3 regions of the Paenibacillus sp. FSL L8-0638 genome follow, and region 2 is predicted to be linked to each of the others. Evidence: riboswitches for the same ligand, from Rfam matches in the RefSeq annotation. Region 2 holds a riboswitch; each other region holds the start of a gene.

Region 1 (5,119 bases), 2.3 Mb from region 2:
CCTCTACTATCGGCTACTAACCGATCATTTAAGTGAAATGCTACCCGTAGTCTATACACCGACCGTCGGAACCGCGATTCAAGAATATAGTCACGAGTACAACCGCCCTGGGGGCGTATATTTGTCGATAGATAACCCGAACGGTATTGGACAAGCGTTTTATAATTCCGGTTTGAGTGGTGAAGATGTGGATCTGATCGTCGTAACGGATTCCGAAAGTATTTTGGGCATCGGAGACTGGGGTGTCGGGGGGATTAACATTGCTATCGGTAAGCTTGCTGTGTATACAGCTGCGGCTGGCATTCATCCCGGGCGAGTGCTGCCCATTGTACTGGATGTGGGCACGAATAATGAAAAGCTGCTGAATGATCCGCTGTACATCGGAAACCGCCACAAACGGGTTCGCGGAGAAGCCTATAACCAGTTTATTGATACTTTTATCAGCAAAACGTCAGCTCAATTCCCGAAGGCGCTTTTACATTGGGAAGATGTGGGTAGCGTAAATGCCCGCCATATTATAAGAAAATATGGGCAAAGCATTCTCACCTTCAACGATGATATACAAGGCACAGGAGCGGTAACCTTGGCTGCGATTCTTTCGGCGGTAGGTGTCACCAAGATTCCGCTGCGTGAGCAAAAAGTAGTTGTCTTTGGCCCGGGGGCAGCAGGAATCGGCAACGCTGACCAAATTCGGGGAGCCATGATCGCGGATGGTCTTTTGGAGGAGGATTCATTCAAGCCATTTTGGGCTTTTGATTACCGCGGGCTGTTAACGGACGATATGGAAGATGTCCTGGATTATCAGAAACCGTATGTACGTAAAAAAGAAGAGGTCAGCTCATGGACGCGGTCGGATGACGGAAAAATACCACTGCTGGAGGTCATCCGTCAGGTGAAGCCTACTCTATTGATCGGAACTTCCGGTGTAGCCGGTGCCTTTTCAGAAGAGATTATCAAGGAAATGGCCAAGCATGTAGAACGCCCGATCATCATGCCCATGTCCAATCCTACAAACCTTGCCGAAGCGGTACCCGAGGATTTAATCCGGTGGACCGATGGCAAAGCATTGATCGCTACCGGAAGTCCTTTTGAGCCCGTCACCTATAACGGTACTGAATTTGAAATTGGACAGGCGAACAATGCCTTTGTTTTCCCGGGACTAGGTCTGGGTGCGATCGTAGTTAAAGCCAAAAGGATTACCCCTGCGATGTTTTCAGCCGCAGCAGATGCCGTTGCCAATGGCGTGGATTCGAATAAGCCTGGCGGTGCGCTGCTCCCTCATATCCGAAAATTACGTGATGTTTCGTACGCTGTTGCTGTTGCGGTTGCGAAAGCTGCGATTCAGGATCAGGTAGCCCAAGCACACATTTCAAATGTGGAACAAGCTATACGAGATGCAATGTGGAAACCGGAATATACGAAGGTCAAAGCAGTAGAAAGTGTAATTCATCATCCTCACTAATGCACCGTTTAGGGAAGAATATTGCCTTGTTCAGACAGGCAGAATACGTCAGTTTAAGCAAGGAGAATCGATCTATGAGTGTCGGACATATCTTGTATATTTTGGTGCCGATTTTTTTCGTAATTATTTTAGGGTGGTTAGCGGGGCATTACAAAAGCTTTGATGCCTCTTCCTCCAAGGCCTTAAATGCGCTCGTTACCAAATTTGCACTGCCTGCGCATCTATTCATCGGTATCACGACAACGGACAGGAAAGCACTCATCGAGCAATGGCCATTCCTGCTGGCACTGTTCATTGGCATTGTCGGCTTTTTTGCCGTTCTCCTTCTACTGTCCCGCTTTGCGGGGAAGCAGTCAGTGAAGGATGCCGCTATGTTTGCTTTGAACTCAGCACAGCCTACCTTTGCTTTTATGGGTATTCCGGTGCTTGGAGCCATCTACGGTTCCTCTGCTGTCGCCATTCCGATTGCGCTCACGGGAATTGTAGTCAATGCCGTCCTTGACCCGGCGGCTACTATTATAGCTACCGTAGCCAGCCGGAATTCAGGCAAAGAACGGAACGGTCACCTCGGAAGGTTAATCTGGGACTCCATTCTTCATGGATTAAAAGAACCGCTGGCGCTGGTTCCACTGATTGGTGTAATTTTGACCTTGTTCGGCTTCCATTCACCGGATTTGTTGAACAAATCGTTGAATCAAATCGGAGACATTACGTCCGGGGCCGCTTTATTCGCTGTCGGAGTGACCATTGGCGTACGCAACATTAGTTTTAGTGTAAGTGCCTTTGCCATCGCATTGTTAAAAACAATTGTGCAGCCTTTATTAATGCTGCTGATCGCCTACCTGTGCGGTCTGTCGTCTGCAGATACTGTGAAGGCAGTTCTGCTCGTTTCCTTCCCGGGTTCAGCAGTCGCTGCTATGATCGCCACCCGTTTCGAAAGCCTGGAATCAGAAACAGCCTCCTCCTTTGTCATCAGTGCTGTCATATCGCTCGTTACACTCCCAGTTCTGATTTCTCTTTTGGTATAAATGCTGATTAATTAGACAGTGAAGCCTGCCGCAAACTCCTTCGTGTAGACGGAACTGACCTTCTCCAGCACTTTTTTCCCCTCGAAAGCGAACTTCAGCTCTATCACTTGATCTTTGACCAGAGAGACGTATGTTTGACATAGCGTATGAACGAATGTACAGTAATAGTCAAAAGAATAGAAGTCCACTAGGGGAGCCACTATGGCTGAGACAAGAACGTATCTTGGACCCTTTGAACCTGATCTAGTTCGCACTAGCGTAGGAAAGTGGAGCCTTTATATATAAGGTTTCAAGCGTTTTTTTTGCGCATTGGGCCTATTGTTGAAGCCGCTCCAGTTTTCCGGGGCGGCTTTTTAGCGTTGTTCCAGAATTGTATCCTTACAGGACTTCTTGCTCTTCAATTTAATGGAGGTGGGGAAATTGAGTTTTACACAAGAACTCCGTCGGCAGGCGGACGGCATTTTTCAAGCGATTTTTGAGCATCCCTTTGTGAGAGGTATTGCTGAAGGAAGTTTGACAAGGGGACAGCTGATTCACTATGTAAAACAGGACTTTGAATATTTGAACGCCTACATGCGGATATATGGTATCGCAATCTCCAAATGCACGAATCGGGAGGACATGGCTGTATTTAATGAACAAATCTCTTTTATTCTCCACAGCGAGGTTCATCCGCATCAAAATTTCTGTGCTGTCGCAGGGGTGACCTATGAAGAGTTGCAGGGATATCCACTCGCTCCGTCGGCCCATCACTATATCCGTCACATGCTGACGGTTGCGCATGAGGGCAGCCTGGGTGAGATCTTGGCTGTGCTGCTGCCATGTATGTGGACGTATGCCCAGATTGGCCGCAGGCTACTGGATGAAGTAAAGCCGGATGAGTCCCATCCGTTCTATGAATGGATGGGCTTCTATGGAGACCAGCTTAATGATACAACACTCAAGTTCCGAGAACGTGTAGATGCTTGGGCGGAAGGCGCAACGGCTGCTGAGCGGGAGCGGATGATTGAGCATTTTATACTGAGCTGCCAGTTGGAATATAAGTTCTGGGACATGGCTTATAAGCAGGAAGAATGGCCGGTCCAGATGCAGGCAACGGTCTTGGAATAGTCAGCCTGTCAATTCGATGCGTGAAGTACGGTTAATGTCCTGTTGAACCACCAACTATAGAGAGGATAATCATGATGAGTACATGGGAAAAAAGTTATTCGGATCTCCTAACGAAGGTACAAAATAGCAAACCCCTCGTTCACAATATCACCAATGTGGTAGTCACCAACTTTACGGCCAACGGCCTGTATGCATTGGGCGCCTCCCCGGTGATGGCCTATGCACCCGAGGAAGTAGCAGACATGGCAAAAATAGCGGGAGCCGTCGTATTAAACATCGGTACGCTGAACCGCGAACTGGTGGATGCCATGATCATTGCTGGACAATCAGCAAATGCACACGGTGTCCCGGTCCTGCTAGATCCGGTCGGTGCGGGAGCAACGAGCTTTAGAACTGAGTCGGCACTGCGAATCCTGAGAGAAGTCAAAATCTCATTGGTGCGGGGCAATGCAGCCGAAGTCGCGCATCTTGTTGGAGAAGCCCGTGAGATTAAAGGCGTAGATGCTGGTGACAGTGCTGACAGCGGCAATGTCGATCTGGCAATTCGGGCTGCTCGAACGCTCAATACTATGGTTGTCATTACTGGAAAAGAGGACGTCATCACCGATGGGGCCGAAGCACGAATGATTAGCGGCGGAGACGCACTGCTCACGAAGGTAACCGGAGCAGGCTGCCTGCTGACCTCTGTGTTAGGTGCCTTTGCAGCTGTTGAACCCAACTTGCTGCTCGCAGGTACGGCAGGCTTGGCATTTTACGGTGCAGCAGCTTCCCGAGCCGCAGCACGTACCGCAGAACTGGGGCCCGGAAGCTTCCAGATTGCCTTTCTCGACGAGCTCGCCAAACTACATACAGGTTCGCTGGAGGGGCATGTCACTGTCCGTGAAGCCGGAACAACCACAGCAGGTGGTGCGCGATGACAGACACTCGTGTACCCAGAGCACTGACGATTGCCGGTTCGGACAGTGGCGGCGGGGCCGGGATTCAGGCCGATCTCAAAACCTTTCAAGAGCTTGGCGTATACGGCATGTCGGCTATTACGGCCGTTACCGTACAGAATACTTTAGGGGTCCACGGCGTATATCCGCTGCCACAGGAAGCAACAGCGGAACAGATCGAAGCTGTAGGATTAGACCTTGGAGTGGATGCCCTGAAGACTGGCATGCTGTTTAATGCAGGTATCATCCGTCTTGTGAGCGAGCAGATCCGAAAGTTCGGCTGGAAAAAGGTCGTCGTCGATCCCGTGATGATTGCCAAGGGAGGCGCTGAGCTGCTGCAACTGGAAGCGGTGCAGGCTTTGAAGGACGACTTGCTCCCCTTGGCCCTGGTCGTTACACCAAATATTCCGGAGGCGGAAGCCCTGACAGGGATCAGCATCCGTACGATGGAGGATCGCCGCGAGGCTGCAAGACATATTAGCAGTATGGGATCAGAATTCGTTGTGATCAAGGGTGGCCACGCTGACGAGAGCGAGAGCAGCGAACAGATTGTTGACCTGCTCTTTGACGGAACCGCCTTTACA
Region 2 (5,119 bases):
TGGATCTACAGACGGCTGGATATTTTGAACGGAACCAGACGGATTTTGTGTTGCTGGATGCGGAAATTGTACCGTGGAATCTCAAGGCTCGGGAACTGATTGCTGCACAGTATGCCCATGTGGGGGAGGCAGCTCTGCTGGATCGCAGTAAGCTGATAGACAAGCTGAAGCAGGCGAAGGTTGCGGGCCGAGAGGTTGGAGACTGGTTGGAGGAAATGGAACAGAAGTACGCGAATGCCGTGACGTTTCAAGAGGCTTTTCAAAAATATTGCTGGGATGTGGACGGTCTGGATGAAATTCGTATCGCACCGTTTCATACGCTGGCACACAGCGGAAAGACTTTTTTCGACCATTCTCATATTTGGCATATGGAGCAAAACCGGGAGCTGGCTGGGCTGTCTTCCCTGTTTATGGAGACAGAGTATCGCGTGATCACGGACGAAGCAAGTGAGGAAGAGGTCATTCGTTGGTGGAACGAGATGACAGAGGATGGTCATGAGGGGATTGTGATCAAGCCGGAACGCTTTTTGATGAAAAATCGGGACAAGATGATTCAGCCTGCAATCAAGGTGAGAGGCCGGAAGTATTTGCACATCATTTACGGTATGGATTATCTTGCCCCTGAGAATTTAAAGCGTCTGAAGCAGCGTCGAACGAACAAAAAGGAGCGTCATGCCCTGATGGAAGGAGCGCTTGGTATGGAAGGCGTGGAACGTTTTGTCCGCAAGGATACGGTAGATCGTATTCATGAATGCGTCCTTGCCGCACTATCTCTGGAATCAGAGCCGATTGATCCAAGATTGTAGTTTGCGAGGGAGGGATTGAGATGGAAAGGGGTACACCGTTAATTGATATTGGTGTGAACTTGATGCATCGTTCGTTTCATGCAGATCGGGAACAGGTGGTAGAGAGAGCCGCGGCTGTAGGGATTTCACCGCTGATTATTACCGGGACCAGTGTCCGCAGCAGTCGGGAAGCTTCTCAGTATGCAGCGCGTTATCCGGGCAAGCTGTATGCGACAGCTGGCGTGCATCCCCATGATGCCAAAGACTGCAGTGCAGACACGATTCAGCAGCTCCGCCAGTTGGCGGGTCAGCCGCAGGTCGTATCCATAGGGGAATGCGGATTGGACTATAACCGTGATTTTTCGCCACGTGATGTGCAGCGCCGATGGTTTGGCGAGCAAATCCAACTGGCGGGTGAGCTGAAAATGCCGTTATTTCTGCATGAACGAGATGCACATGAGGACTTTGCCGCTATGCTGCGGGAGTATCAAGGGCTTGTCGATAAAGTGGTAGTGCATTGTTTTACCGGCACGGAACAGGAACTGCATACGTATGTAGAAATGGGACTGTATATCGGGATCACCGGCTGGATTTGCGACGAACGGCGTGGCAAACATCTGCGTGAGCTGGTTAGGGATATTCCGCTAGACCGGTTGATGATTGAAACGGATGCTCCATTTCTGACCCCGCGTAATCTGCCCGTGAAGCCCAAAGAAGGGCGTAATGAGCCGATGTATCTCGCTCACATCGCCGCTACGATTGCCGAGTGCACAGGCCGTAGCATGATGGAGATCGAAATTGCGACGACGGAAACGGCTAAGCGTTTCTTCGGATTATAGGATTGTCAAAGCCAAAAATGTGGTATATATTATAGTGAATTAAAAAAGCATTGTCGGGAGCTTGAGAAAGTCAGGCTGAGAGGGTGGCCCTTGCCACTGACCGTAAAATCTGATCTGGGTAATGCCAGCGTAGAGAAACCAAGAACACTATACAAGAATGCCGCTTGTTTTGCGGTTGTCGATAGATTCAATGCATGTCCTAGCATTTTACCTTGACCCTGACTTGGCTTAATATCAGTGTAGTAGCTTACACTACTGGTTATATAAGGCATCAAGGCATATCGACAAATGACGTTTTGTATGGTGCTTCACCTTTTACTGCGCATAAAGCTTGCCTGGAGATTCAGCTCCAGACAAGCTTTTTTTTATGGCCAAGAGGCCAACTATAAGGAAAAGGGGAGCACGCAATAATGAATACTACTGTAAGAGCGTCCAAAGGGTTGAAGCTGACTGATATTTTGGTCACGATTGTGATATCTGTTGTGTTCGGTTTGGTCTATAAAATATGGGGGCCTGCCTATGATTTGATGAAACCATTTGGGCTACACGCCGAGCAACTGATGTATGGCATGTGGTTTATGGCAGGCACGTTTGCTTATCTCATCATTCGCAAGCCGGGTGTTGCAATTTTGGCAGAGGTGGCAGCGGCAACGGTCAGTGCTTTTTTGGGAAGCGAATGGGGCATGTCCACTTTGTACTATGGCCTGCTGCAAGGCTTGGGAGCGGAGCTGTTTTTTGCGGCTTTTCTGTATCGGAACGCAAACCTGTGGGTTGCTTCGCTAGCTGCGGCTGGGGCGGCTGTCACTTCTCTGATTTTAGACTTCAGCTACGGGTATATTGATCAGCTATCGACTTGGAACTATGTTTTGTATATTGGATTTCGGATGATTGGCAGTATTGTGATTGCCGGGGTATTCGCGTTCTATCTGGCTAAGGCATTGGAGGTAACCGGAGTCACGCGAAGTTTGAGGCCTGCAACGGAACAAGATTATAAGGGGCTGGATTGATGAGCCGGGCAACCGAAGATGTGGTGGCTTCGATCACCCGGCTACGGTTGAAATTCCCCGGTGAGCAAGAGCTGCTTTTTCACAATATGTCTTTGTCTGTCCGCAAGGGGGAAAAGCTGCTGCTACTGGGACCGAGTGGATGCGGTAAATCAACACTGCTCCAAGTGTTAAGCGGTCTGATTCCACGCACGATAGAAGTGCCTATGAAATGCGATGCTGCTGTAATCCCAAGTGTCTCAGGTATTGTATTTCAAGATCCTGATACGCAGTTCTGTATGTCATATGCAGATGAGGAACTGGCTTTTGTGTTGGAAAATAATCAGGTTCCCCGGGAGCAGATGCGATCCCGTATTCGCGAGCTACTGATACAGGTTGGTCTATCGACGGATGATATACATATGCCCATTGGCAGTATGTCACAGGGAATGAAGCAGCGGCTGGCGATTGCGTCTGTGCTGGCTATGGAGCCAGAAGTGCTTTTTCTGGATGAGCCCACGGCTTTGTTGGACGAGGAAGGCACTACACAGGTGTGGGATACCATTCGCAACATTTCGGCAGACCAGACACTGGTGATCGTGGAACATAAAATTAATGAAATTGTCCATGATGTGGATCGGATTGTGGTGCTTTCTGCTCAAGGGGAGATCATTGCGGATGGAAGGGCCGAAGAAGTATTTCATGTGCACCGGCAGGCATTGTCCGAGTACGGCGTGTGGCATCCGGGAGTATGGAATGAATCGTCTTCGCCACGTTGGAGTGAAGCAGTGACACAGCAGAATGGTACGGGGACTGATGTGCTGGAGCTGGAACATTTTAGCGGCCTCCGCGGTTTAAGTTCAGTGATTTATGTGGAGCATGCGCAGGTGAAGCCTGGCGACTGGATTGGCGTGGTTGGTGAAAACGGGGCTGGCAAAAGCTCGCTGCTGCTCTCCATGATGCGCTTACTTCGCACACAGGGACGTTATAGCGTGCGCGGAATTGAGGCAGGCAGTACAGAACAACTGGCAGAGCGTATCGGGTTCGCGTTTCAAAATCCCGAGCTGCAATTTGTATCGCATACCGTACGAAAGGAACTAGAGTATTCGTTACCCAAGAGCTTGTATACCGTTGAACAGTGCCGGGAACGGGTCGATCGGATGCTCGTACAGTTCGGACTGGAGCGGCTGGACGAGCGTCATCCGTATCAGCTTTCGTTAGGCCAAAAAAGGCGGTTGAGTATTGCTACGGCTATGATTCGTGAGCCGGAAGTGCTGCTGCTCGATGAACCGACCTTTGGGCAGGATGCGCGTAATACCTTTGTCATGCTGGATATGTTGGAGCAGCTGAGAGCGGCGGGCACGGCCATTGTGATGGTCACCCATGACCCGGAAATTGTCCGTCGATATTGTACCGATACATGGCGGATTCAGAAAGGGGAACTACAGTATGAACCTGTCCTTTCCCCATCATAAAACATGGCTGCATCGCGTGAATCCGGGCCTAAAGCTCGTGATGTTTTCCATCCTGTTTGTGGTCGTTATAGTCATTCATGATCCGAATGTCATGTTTAATGTTGCGTGTGCTATGCTGTTGCTGCTTGTCTGGTCAGGCCATCCATGGAAGAGGCTGCTGCTATACGGGTCTCCCTTTATATTGGTGTTTATTTCAACTTCAACGGGCATGATGATGTTCGGCAAAGGGGTGACGACCTGGTGGACATGGGGCTTGATCCATGTGACGCAGGAAAGCTTTTACCGAGGCATGCATCTGGGCTTTCGTGCGCTGAGTATGGCTGCGGTAGGTTTGTTGTTTGGTTTAACGACTCGTCCAGTGGACCTTTTTTATTCACTGATGCAGCAATGGAAGCTCCCTCCGAAGTATGCATACAGCTTTTTGGCAGCCATGCGGTTGATGCCTATGATGGTGGAGGAATTCCAGGCATTGAGACAAGCCCACCGTATTCGAGGTTTACATCAGCATGTGTCCAAATGGAATATGTATGCCACGCTTCGCAGGTATGCGATTCCGCTACTCGCTCAAAGTATTCGGCGTGCCCAGCGCATTGCTATTGCTATGGAAGCCAAGGGTTTTACCAATGAAACCAAGCGAACGTATTATTATGCGATCGGCTATTCGGCTATAGATATTGTATTCATATTCTATTTTGTCGTCATGCTTACGCTGGCTTGGGGACTTGGGATTTGCTTTCCTTATGTAGGGGTGTGGGATGTACGTTAATTGTTGTCAAAAGGCTTTGCCCGTTTTCTGCTCTGTGGTATATTAATGCAATGGGAATTGACGGCTCGTACAGACCCGCCTGGGCTGGCGGGCTTATTACATTTTCCCTGAGAAATGGATCATCAGGAGGCCAGGTTTCATGATTACGCTGCATCAGGTAAGCAAGCATTATACCACCTCAAGCGGCCAATTTCATGCGGTTCAATCCGTGTCCCTTCAAGTGGAGGAGGGGGAAATCCACGGTATTATAGGTGCCAGCGGTGCCGGTAAG
Region 3 (5,119 bases), 550 kb from region 2:
CTCCAGCTTCATAAAAATAGCCATGCGGCCTGCACCCGACATCTGCATATAGTTCATCATCATACGGTCCGTCCGTGTCAGCCCGTCCATGGTCGCTACAGCCACGGGAAAAAAGCATACTAAGGTAATGACCATCAGCTTGGGCAACATGCCAAAACCAAACCACACCATGAGCAGCGGCCCCAGGGCGATGATCGGAATGTTTTGGCTCAGGATAAGCAGCGGATACAGGGCGGATTTGAGAAAAGGAATGGTATGAAGAAAGATGGCGATCAACAGTCCCGTTGCTGTCCCTATAGCGAATCCCGCAAGTGTCAGGCGAATTGTAGCCCATGTATGGGCACCAAGCAGCGCCGTCTGGGCTATGCCCTCGTGTACGATGAGGGATGGAGCTGGCAGTAGCCAGGATTCAACATGCAAATAGGAAACCGCCCCCTGCCAGGCCGCTAAAAAGAAGAGGACCGCCACAAGGGGCGGCCATACGCTTTTCCACCAGGATGCGTTCTTGCCTTTCGGATTCATGGGCGATATTTCTCGGTCAGCTTGTTCATGCTGATGCCTTGTGGGTTATGTGCGATTTTGATCTGTGAAATGACGCTGGGACTGCCCGCTTCCGTCAAAGCCTCATGCATTTCTTTAACCACTTTCAGCAACTCGTCGAGCTCGCCCTCCATGGTCGTATCCAATGGGTTCACCTGATGTTTGATACCGGAGCGCTGAATGACCTCAATCGCCTTATCTACATACGGGTAAGAGTCCTCGTTATTAGGAGTTTTAGGGATTACTTGAATACTGAGCAGTGTATTAGCCATGCAAATTCACCTGTCCTTCATTTGGAGTGTTTTAGAAAAATAGGGTGGTTTAAGGCGTTTGAGACCGCTCCGCGTTTCATTTGGTCTTACGATCGCTGTTGCAGGGGGATTCTTGGATTATTTAAGTTTTCAAAGGTAAGAATTCCCCTGCAAAGGCGAACGCTCCGCTTCTCCAGATTTCAAATGAACCGCTACGCTGCTGCCCGCCTTAAAAGCACCCTATTTTTAAAGCTGGTTTGTGCGGCATTTTTAACACACAAACGTACCTACTTAGCGCTTAGATAATATGAAACTAAAGAATAAACCAAGTGGAACGAGAACGAAGTGGGCGGAATGGTGCTGTACAAGCGTTAGCATTCGCCTTTGTAACCAGATTTCAACCTCTGGATATTCATAAAAGAAATCTGGATATAACAGCGATGGGAAGCATCATCCGACTGCGTAGTGGCGCTTCGTTCACTTCTCTAGTTCAGTCTTATTTAGCGTTTTAACAACATAATCAACGCTTGGGCAAGAAGTCGTTTGTGAAGGCCTTATCGACTTCCAAAGGCTTGCTGAGCAGCTTGCGTTCGTACATCCAGTCCGAATAGTTTTGCCATACCTCCGCTTTTTGCACGCCCCATTGCGCGGCATCATCCTGATAACGTGGGCTTAGCCATTTTTGGCTGGCAAGTACCAGTTTTTTATCCAGCTCCGGTACAGCTTTGCTTAAGATGTCCGCGGCTTCTTCCGGATGGGCGATAGTGTATTCATAGCCTTGGGCGGTAGCGTCCATGAACGCTTTAACCAGCTCGGGATCATTTTTTATCGTCTGTTCGTTGCTCACAATTACAGGCGTATAGTAATCGAGGCTTTTGGAATAATCTTTTACATACAGCATATCCAATGGCTCACCTCGAAGTTGGGCCTCGATTCCGGTCCATGCGTAGAAAATCCAGGCAAAGTCGATATCCCGCTTCACGGCTGTAAAATAGTCTGCATTACCCATGTTGACGATCTTCACTTTGCTCACATCGCCTTTGTCTGAATCCATGATGGATTTCATGACCGCTTCTTCTACGGGAGAGCCCCAACCGCCGTATTTTTTACCTTCAAAATCTTTCGGGCTTTTAATTCCGCGATCTACCGGGGCTGCGAAGCCTGAGGTATTATGCTGAATCACCGCAGCGATGGATACAAGCGGCACGCCTTGCGTGCGGGCCTGTGTGACGCCTTCTTGGTAGCTGATACCAAAAGGTGCAGCATTAGAAGCAACCATTTGATCGGCTCCGCCTGAACCAGGTTGAACAATTTGGACATTCAAACCTGCTTTTTCGTAAAATCCTTTGTCCTTGGCGACATAGAGTCCCGTATGATTCGTATTGGGTGTCCAGTCGAGCACGATTTTAACATCTTTGAGCCCCTTTGCCGGAGTAGACGTTTGAGTGTCGGTAGCGGAAGCCGCTTCTTGGGATGTAGGGGGACTTCCACCGCAAGCGGTCAGGGTCAGGGCCATGAGCCACAGACTGATCAGTCCCAGGCTTAATATTTTCATGCGCTTCATCGTTAGTGTTCTCTCCTTTTGATTACCCGGTATCCATCCAATCAGACAGCTTAAGTTTCCCACTTTCATAAAAATAACATCTGCCGGACGCGATCTTTCCAACAACTTAATCCTCAACAAAAAAAGCGTCCCGAGTTTCCGGGACGCTTGCGCTTGTATATACCAAAGTAAGGGATGGTCCTATGTAAAAAAGGCACATCTTGCTTAAGCATTCCTACGCTGGCATTACCCAGATCAGGTTGTAAGGGTCAGTGTCTTGGGACACACTCTCAGCCGGCCGATTCCAGCACCCCTGGCATTGTATGGTTTAATGGGTTCATTTATTCGGGTTTACTACGACGATTATATGCTTTGAATGCAGGTCTGTCCAGCATGAAGGGAGAGATGACGGTTCATTTGCCGAACGACAGGGTACACTTTTACTGTGAGCTTTGATCTGAAAATGAGTATGAATCAATCCGATTCGATCCGGTCATGTTATTTTCAGAACAGCAGCGCAGGTAGGTTCAGATGGGCTGGTGCCCAATGGCATGGCCGTAGAGAATTCTAATTCGTGAAAAGGAGTTGTTGTACTGTGGGTAAAACGGAAACATTGGATCGCAACCAACTGGAACAAGCCATTGTGAAGGCTTTGGATAACAACAAATTTTGTTCGTTAGGTACGGTAGAGGGTGGCAAACCGAAAGTACGCTATATGGCCCTTTTTAACGATGGAATGAACATTCATCTGGCGACAGATCGCAAAACGCATAAAGTGGATGAGCTAAAGGACAATCCGAATGCTTACCTGCTGCTGGGTTATGAGGTTGGCGGTACGAAGGAAGTTGTAGAAGTGGAGGCTACCGTCCAGATTACAGCTGATGAGGGGCTGCGCAAACAAGTGTGGAACGATTCCTTGAAGGAATGGTTCTCCGGACCGGATGATCCCGATTATGTCATTCTGGACGTGAATCCGACTCGCATTGAGTATGTGGGTCAGCAAACGGAGCGCCAGGTGTGGAAGAAATAATACGAATATAAATGGATAGACCAGTGAATCTCCGAGTTTTTATTAGGAGGTTTGCTGGTTTTTTTATGTTTGAGAAAATTAATTATTTTTTCATAAATAATTTTAAGTAAATGACTACTCTTTTGTCTGGCGTTGGATTAAAATAGAAATGGTGGGTTCAAGGCTTACATATATGTGCAAAAGTATGTATATGAGGCATACACCTTAATGAGGAGGGGTATATTTTGTTATTACGTAAAAATTGGTTTAAAGGGTTTACAGCAGCAGTTGTAGCTTGTAGCATGCTGGTGTTTTCAGCCGTTCCATCCTGGGCAGCTAGTGATTCTCGTGATAGCGCTACGGTGAATTTGCGGATCATGGAAACAACGGATATCCATGCGTCCCTGATGAACTACGATTACTATTCGGACAAAGAAACCAACGAGTATGGCTTGGTTAGTACAGCTAGCTTGATCCAGAAGGCACGTAGTGAAACAAGAAACAGTATGCTGTTCGATAATGGTGATTTGCTGCAGGGCAACCCATTAGGCGATTATATGGCCCGCAACAAAACCTTTGAGAAAGAAGGCGGTGTCCATCCGGTCTACAAGATGATGAACCTGATGGGCTATGATGCAGCTACAGTGGGCAACCATGAATTCAACTACGGTCTCGACTTTCTGGACAAATCGCTCAAGGGAGCTGATTTTCCTTATGTAAATGCGAACGTTTATGTTGATAAAGGGGGCCAAGCTACTAAAAATTATTTTACCCCTTATCAGATTCTTGATAAAACAGTAACGGACGAGAAGGGCGAAGAGCATACACTCAGAGTGGGTGTGATCGGTCTGGTCACACCTCAAATTATGCAGTGGGATGAAGCCAATTTGAAGGATAAAGTCGTTACGAAGGATATTGTGGAAACGGCGAAAAAGTTTATTCCTCAAATGAAGACGGAAGGTGCTGACATTATTGTCGTGCTTGCGCATACCGGTTATGAGGATGTGCCACAAACGCCACTGATGGAGAATGCCGTTAAGTATTTGAGCCAGGTGGACGGAATTAACGCTATTCTGTTTGGGCATGCTCATAAATCTTTCCCTGGCCCTGATTTTAAAGATATGAAGGGTGTAGATCTGGATAAGGGAACCATTAATGGCGTACCGGCCGTGGAAGCTTCCTCATGGGGCAAGGATCTGGGTATCATTGACCTGAGCCTAGAAAAGAAAAATCGCGAGTGGAACGTGACTAACTCTCAATCTCAAGTGCGTCCGGTTGTGAGCACCACTAATCAGACTGTGCAGTTTATCCCTGAATTTAAACTGATTGATGCGGTCAAAGAAGAGCATCAAGGAACGCTGGATTATATTCGCCAGCCTGTAGGAACAACGACGGCGCCAATTACCAGCTATTTTGCATTAGTGCAGGACGACCCTTCCATTCAAATTGTGACGAATGCACAGAAATGGTATGTTCAAAACCATCTCAAAGGAACTGAATACGAAAAACTTCCAGTATTGTCGGCAGGCGCTCCATTCAAGGCCGGCGGTCGAAACGGAGCCGAGTATTACACTAATATTCCTGAAGGTACGGTAGCGATTAAAAACGTGTCCGACCTGTATGTGTACCCGAACACGGTTCATGCTGTAGAAGTGACCGGTGCTGAAATTCAGGAATGGCTGGAGTGGTCTGCGGGTCAGTTCAACCGTATTGATCCAAAGCAAACTGAGGAGCAATCGCTGATCAACAAGGATTTCCCAACCTACAATTTCGATG

The links. A riboswitch is a leader RNA that binds a small molecule or an ion and turns the genes downstream of it on or off. The one in region 2 is predicted to bind thiamine pyrophosphate.
Region 1: it holds a riboswitch for thiamine pyrophosphate, as region 2 does, so the genes downstream of both, tenA (thiaminase II) here and MKY35_RS04625 (ECF transporter S component) in region 2, are expected to answer to the same signal.
Region 3: it holds a riboswitch for thiamine pyrophosphate, as region 2 does, so the genes downstream of both, MKY35_RS02105 (ABC transporter substrate-binding protein) here and MKY35_RS04625 (ECF transporter S component) in region 2, are expected to answer to the same signal.

Annotation. Positions count from the first base shown of each region.
Region 1 is NZ_CP151960.1:4,585,374-4,590,492, forward strand. Features, by position in the region: gene MKY35_RS20270 (NAD-dependent malic enzyme) at 1-1,462, shown strand, start outside; gene MKY35_RS20275 (AEC family transporter) at 1,537-2,490, shown strand; TPP riboswitch at 2,670-2,772, shown strand; gene tenA (thiaminase II) at 2,911-3,600, shown strand; gene thiM (hydroxyethylthiazole kinase) at 3,675-4,517, shown strand; gene thiD (bifunctional hydroxymethylpyrimidine kinase/phosphomethylpyrimidine kinase) at 4,514-5,119, shown strand, end outside.
Region 2 is NZ_CP151960.1:1,026,689-1,031,807, forward strand. Features, by position in the region: gene MKY35_RS04615 (polynucleotide kinase-phosphatase) at 1-806, shown strand, start outside; gene MKY35_RS04620 (TatD family hydrolase) at 827-1,624, shown strand; TPP riboswitch at 1,668-1,779, shown strand; gene MKY35_RS04625 (ECF transporter S component) at 2,035-2,631, shown strand; gene MKY35_RS04630 (ABC transporter ATP-binding protein) at 2,631-4,082, shown strand; gene MKY35_RS04635 (energy-coupling factor transporter transmembrane component T) at 4,057-4,848, shown strand; gene MKY35_RS04640 (ATP-binding cassette domain-containing protein) at 4,988-5,119, shown strand, end outside.
Region 3 is NZ_CP151960.1:471,975-477,093, forward strand. Features, by position in the region: gene MKY35_RS02090 (ABC transporter permease) at 1-522, opposite strand, end outside; gene MKY35_RS02095 (MTH1187 family thiamine-binding protein) at 519-812, opposite strand; gene MKY35_RS02100 (hypothetical protein) at 1,121-1,303, shown strand; gene MKY35_RS02105 (ABC transporter substrate-binding protein) at 1,312-2,355, opposite strand; TPP riboswitch at 2,550-2,659, opposite strand; gene MKY35_RS02110 (pyridoxamine 5'-phosphate oxidase family protein) at 2,930-3,364, shown strand; gene MKY35_RS02115 (bifunctional 2',3'-cyclic-nucleotide 2'-phosphodiesterase/3'-nucleotidase) at 3,589-5,119, shown strand, end outside.